2 regions of the Neobacillus sp. GCM10027624 genome follow, and region 2 is predicted to be linked to the other one. Evidence: riboswitches for the same ligand, from Rfam matches in the RefSeq annotation. Region 2 holds a riboswitch; the other holds the start of a gene.
What was found. A riboswitch is a leader RNA that binds a small molecule or an ion and turns the genes downstream of it on or off. The one in region 2 is predicted to bind glycine.
Positions count from the first base shown of each region.

Region 1: it holds a riboswitch for glycine, as region 2 does, so the genes downstream of both, gcvT (glycine cleavage system aminomethyltransferase GcvT) here and glyA (serine hydroxymethyltransferase) in region 2, are expected to answer to the same signal.

Region 1 is NZ_JBHTHD010000011.1:429,811-432,985, forward strand. It holds gene ACFQZ9_RS18450 (DEAD/DEAH box helicase) at 1-1,109, opposite strand, end outside; glycine riboswitch at 1,271-1,358, shown strand; gene gcvT (glycine cleavage system aminomethyltransferase GcvT) at 1,611-2,717, shown strand; gene gcvPA (aminomethyl-transferring glycine dehydrogenase subunit GcvPA) at 2,736-3,175, shown strand, end outside.
Region 2 is NZ_JBHTHD010000011.1:29,021-32,195, reverse strand. It holds gene ACFQZ9_RS16365 (L-serine ammonia-lyase, iron-sulfur-dependent subunit beta) at 1-228, opposite strand, end outside; gene glyA (serine hydroxymethyltransferase) at 246-1,496, opposite strand; glycine riboswitch at 1,655-1,755, opposite strand; gene ACFQZ9_RS16355 (amino acid permease) at 1,973-3,175, opposite strand, start outside.

The DNA.
Region 1 (3,175 bases), 400 kb from region 2:
TTCTGAATTAATTCTAGCGCTTTTTCAGCTTTTGAGTTTTGCTGGACGGCCTCAACTTTTTTAATCAAATAATTAATTTGTTCTTCAAAGGCAGGAGATGGATTTTCCTTTTTTTGCAGCATGTTTTTTAGTGTATAAAAAACGGCTTCGCGGCTGCTGCATGCTTCTCTTTGTAATGTCATCACAGAAAAGGCACTTGTTTGAACCCAATCTCCTTCACTTCTTAAATCATTAATGGCCTCATATAGATCTTTTTCTGATGATGAAAATTCAATTGGAATGGTTTCAACATGCCTTTTGGTCCATTCAATCCCGGTGTCAGCTCTCCGATTACGAATCATTACTTTATTGACTAATTCCTTTAAATGCTCATTATCATTTAAAGAACGGGCGTCCCGTTTATATTTTTCATAAAAGGCTGTCTCGCTTCCCAAATGCCCCGGTTTTAAAAGGGATACTAGGTTGAAGATTTCTTCAATTCTGTTTTGAATCGGGGTTGCTGTTAACAATAAACAAAATTTCTTTTTTAAATTTTGAACAAACTCATAGTTTTTCGTTTTGTTATTTTTCAGCTTATGGGCTTCATCGATGATAATAAGGTCATAGTTTTGATTGTAAATAATATCGCGATGCGGATTTCGTTTTGCGGTATCAATGGAGGACACCACCACATCACATTGTTCCCATACATAACTTTTTCTTTGCGAAATCGCCGGAATAAAAAATTTGCTATTTAGTTCCATTGCCCATTGTGTAACCAGGGAAGCAGGGACTAGAATCAATACCTTTTTAACCAAACCGCGAATCATGTACTCTTTTAAAATAAGACCAGCTTCGATGGTTTTACCTAGCCCAACCTCATCAGCGAGAATTGCTTTTCCATTCATGTTTTCAATGACTTGTTTAGCTGTTTCGAGCTGATGGGGAAGGGGAGTTAAATGCGGCAGATGGCTGGGTGCCTGCAGTCCCTCAAATTCGGGGATGACAAGATGTTTTTCAACCTCAATTGCAAGTTTAAAAAGATCCCAATTTCCCCATGGACCATCATGTTCAATCCTATGTAAAAAGTCATCCTGCCAGGAGGAATCGAATTCTATGTGAACAGACATGGTTTTCCAGCTCCTTTTCTGTCAGATACCTATTGCTCAAAATATCATTTTAGGGTAGGATGTTAGTAGCTTAGAAAGTTTTAAATTTTTGTAATAAAGTAAATGATTTTGAAGATGTATTTATTTTAGTATTACCCATATGGAAAATATTATAAATGCGGATGATAACAAGGGGAGAGACTACTCGTGTAGCGCCGAAGGAGCAAACAGAAATGTGAATCTCTCAGGCAAAAGAACTCTTGTTTGACGCAGCTCTGGAGAGTGCTTCAGTTATATAGGAGCCACCAAAGGGGAAAGCCAATATCGGTAAACTTTCAGGTGCAAGGACAGAGACCTTCTTTAATTTAAAAAGGGGGGGCTCTGTCTTTTTTTCTGGGGAAAAATATCTTAGAAAAAATGTAAAACTTATTCTAGAGATATAACGTCTCTTATGGGTATGTTTTCTCTACGCACCATCTTGTTATTTTTTTAATAAAATTTTCTGAAAAAGGGGAATTCAATATGGCTGATTTAAAACGCACTCCATTATTTGAAACCTACAAGCAATACGGGGGTAAGACAATCGATTTTGGCGGCTGGGAGCTGCCAGTCCAATTTTCAAGCATTAAGGAAGAACATGAAGCCGTTCGTACAAAAGCAGGTTTATTCGATGTATCTCATATGGGGGAAGTTGAGGTTAAAGGACCTGACAGCTTATCCTATTTGCAAAAAATGATGACGAATGATGTTTCTAAACTGAAGGATGGCGGCGCTCAGTACACAGCGATGTGTTACGAAAACGGCGGTACAGTGGATGATTTGCTTGTTTATAAAATGGAAGATAATCATTATCTACTCGTGGTAAATGCCTCCAATATTGAAAAAGATTATAAGTGGCTTGAAGACCATCTTGAAGGTGATGTTACCCTTAAAAACTTGTCTGAACAAACAGCTCAACTGGCCATTCAGGGACCACTTGCAGAAAAGGTACTACAGAAGTTGGTTAAAGAATCCGACCTAAGTCAAATTGGCTTTTTCAAATTTCAGCAGGAAGTAAAAATTAATGGCAAAACGGCCCTTGTTTCTAGAACTGGTTATACTGGGGAAGATGGGTTCGAAATTTATTGTAAGTCAGACGATGCGGTTGACCTTTGGAATGCTATTTTGGAAGCAGGTAAGGAAGAAGGAGTTCTTCCTTGCGGATTGGGCGCACGTGATACGTTACGCTTTGAGTCCGTTTTACCGCTTTACGGTCAAGAACTTTCTCCTGAAATTTCACCACTAGAAGCAGGAATTGGTTTCGCTGTAAAGTTAAATAAGGAAGCAGATTTTATTGGTAAAGAGGCATTAAAAGAACAAAAAGAAACTGGTCTTCCTAGAAAAACGGTTGGGATTGAAATGATTGACCGTGGTATTCCACGTCATGGGTATTCCGTTTATAAAGGGGAAGAGCTCATTGGTGAGGTTACTACAGGTACGCAGTCCCCAACATTAAAGAAAAATATCGGGCTTGCACTTATTCCAACACAATATGCCGAATTAGATGGTGAAGTTGAGGTTGAAATTCGCGGAAAACGTTTAAAAGCAAAAGTAATTCCAACACCTTTTTATAAAAAAGAAAAGAAATAATGGAAGGGAGTTAGGTTTATGAAACATCGCTATTTACCTATGACTGAAGAAGATAAGAGAGTAATGCTTGAAACCATTGGCGTTTCCTCCGTTGATGAACTTTTTAGCGATATCCCGGAGCAAGTACGTTATAAAGGTGAATACAACATTAAAGCTGCTAAATCAGAGCCTGCTTTAATGAAAGAACTACTTAAAATGGCAGATCGTAATGCAGACTTGAAAAGAAATGTTTCTTTCTTAGGAGCAGGCGTTTATGACCATTATATGCCTGTTATTGTCGACCATGTTATCTCACGTTCAGAATTCTATACAGCCTATACACCATATCAGCCTGAAATTTCTCAAGGGGAGCTTCAAGCAATATTTGAATTCCAAACGATGATTTGCGAATTAACGGGAATGGACGTTGCCAACTCTTCTATGTATGATGGCGGAACAGCATTAGCTGAAGCAGCAAT
Region 2 (3,175 bases):
TGAATCATCAGTATCCATCCCAAGTAATCCTCCGAGAAGTGCCTTATCTGTTCCATGACCTTGATAGGTTTCGGCAAATGAATCATAAAATACAATATTTGCTTCTTGTGGATAATCGCCTAACAATTCGTAGATAAACTTTCCGATTGATACCACTCCAGCTGTATGAGAACTTGATGGTCCAACCATTATCGGACCGATAATGTCAAAACAACTCTGAAATTCCATCCCAATTTTCCCCTTTCTTACACTGTTACAGCTTGTTGAAATAACGGATAGGCTCCACAAATCGTTTTTGTTGTTTCCTTTGCTTTCTCAAGCACGACTTTGTCCCCTTTACTCTTCAGAACAGCGGCAATGACTTTCCCGATTTGCACCATTTCTTCCTGCTTCATTCCGCGTGTTGTCAGAGCTGCTGTTCCCATCCGGATCCCGCTCGTAACAAACGGCTTTTCCGGGTCAAATGGAATCGTATTTTTATTTACGGTAATGCCCGCTTCTTCTAATAATTTTTCTGCTTCTTTTCCTGTTAAATTCCACGGACGTAAATCTAAAAGAACGATATGATTATCCGTTCCCCCAGAAACAAGGGCAGCACCTTCATTTTTTAATGTTTCGCCAAGTGTTGCTGCATTTTCAATGACCTGTTTTGCATATTCCTTAAAGCTTGGCTGCAGTGCTTCATTGAAAGCAACGGCCTTGGCCGCAATTATGTGCATGAGCGGACCGCCTTGTATCCCTGGGAACACTGATTTATTAATGGCCTTTATGATGTCTTCATCGTTGGTTAAAATTATTCCGCCGCGCGGACCTCGGAGCGTTTTATGCGTAGTGCTTGTTACAACATCGGCAAATGGAACTGGTGATGGATGAAGACCAGCTGCAACAAGTCCTGCAATATGTGCCATGTCCACCATGAATTTTGCACCAACTTGATCAGCAATTTGTCTAAAGCGTGCAAAATCAATTACTCTAGGGTAAGCACTTGCCCCCGCAATGATCAATTTTGGTTTTTCCCTTTTTGCAATCTCTTCTAGTTCATCATAGTCAATCAATTGAGTGTCCTCTCTCACACCATAGGAGACGATTTCAAACCATTTTCCTGAAACGCTAACAGGGCTCCCATGAGTTAAGTGCCCGCCATGTGAAAGGTTCATCCCCATGACCTTGTCACCAGGCTGCAACAATGCGTAGAATACTGCAAAATTTGCTTGTGCACCTGAGTGTGGCTGAACATTTGCATATTTTGCTCCAAACAGCTTTGTTAGGCGATCAATCGCTGTATTTTCTGCTATATCAACAAATTCACATCCACCATAGTAACGCTTTCCTGGATAGCCTTCAGCATATTTATTCGTCATCACACTTCCCATTGCTTCTAATACATCTTGGCTTACAAAGTTTTCAGAAGCGATTAACTCCAATGTTTGATGCTGACGCTCCTGCTCTTTCTTAATTGCTTCAAAAATAGTTGAATCATTTTGTTGTAATCCCATTTCTAGTCCTCCTTTTAATGGTTCAACTACCCTTTGATGTTTCAAACATGGAATTTATCTTGCTAATTACTGAAGATTTTTATTTCCAAGTAAATCGATAGAAACACTCACTTTTTTGCACGCAAAAAAGGACAGAAAAGGGTAGCATAAAGATTGCTCTACCCTTCTCTGTCCTTTTACCTGAGAGTTTAGTTCCTTTTACGAAAAGAACCTTCCCCTTTGGTGGCATATTAATTATGCGCTCTCCAGAGTTGCGTCCAGTTATGGTTCCATCTACCTGAGAGATTTATTCCAAGGGTCTTTTTGGAACTTGCTCCTTCGGTGGCGTGTTAAATTGCACTCTCCCACAACCGTCATCCGCTCTATTTATTATTATTTTCAGAATAATCGCTAACATAATTCACGTCAAGCTTTTTTTATATAATTTTTGAAAGCGATAACAACAAAAGGTAATTAAGATCTTTTATCGTTTGCTGTTAATTTTCTGCAATCTTTTCCTGATTCACTGGATCTGCATGATTTTCCTTTAGATTCCGTACCTTATAAATAGCAATTAGCATAATAAACCAAACAGGAGTTACGAACAAGGCAACACGAGTATCTTCCGCTAACCCAAGGACAACAAGAACGAATGCAAGAAAAGCAAGGATTAAGTAATTGGAAACGGGATAAAACGGCAACTTGAATTTATTTACTTTTGCCAAATCAGGTCTTACTTTACGGTATTTTAAATGACTGATGACAGTAATTCCCCAAATAAAGATGAAACATACCGTAGAAATACTTGTAATTAGTGTAAATACTCCTTCCGGCATGATATAGTTTAAAATTACGGCAATGAGAATGACAACAGTTGAAAAGAATAATGCATTTGAAGGTATTTTTCGTGAAGTAAGTTTTGCGAATGGTACAGGTGCATTTTTATCCTTGGCCAGTGAGTAAACCATCCGGCTTGTGCTAAAGACAGCGCTGTTACAAGCTGAAGCCGCGGATGTAAGCACGACAAAATTAACGATACCGGCAGCAGCTGCGATACCAACCGCTACGAAGACTTGGACAAATGGGCTTTTCGCCGGATTTATGGCATTCCAAGGATAAATACTCATAATTACAAATAGTGCGCCAAGGTAGAAAATAAAAACACGGATTGGGATATTATTGATTGCTTTTGGGATAACTTTTTCCGGATCTTTCGTTTCGCCCGCTGTAAGGCCAACAAGTTCAATCCCTGTAAAGGCAAACACGACCATTTGGAATGAGAGAATAAACCCATTTATTCCATTTGGAAACATGCCGCCATGGCTCCACAAGTTCTTGAAACTAGACGGCCCTGAATTAGTAGAAAAGCCTTTAATAATCATGACAAGACCGATGAAGATTAGAGCCAAGATGGCAATTACTTTGATTAATGCAAACCAAAATTCCATTTCACCAAAAAGTTTAACAGTTGTAAGGTTCATAACTAACAGAATAACAAGGGCAATTAATCCTGGCATCCACTGTGGTACATTAGGAAACCAATATTGGGTATAAAGACCAACCGCTGTTAAGTCAGCCATGGCAATGGAGATCCAGCAAAACCAGTAGGTCCAACCAGTGATAAAGGCTGCCATATTACCTAAATAGTCTCTCACAAAGTCAACAAATGAATGATAGTTCAAATTGGTTAAGAGTAGTTC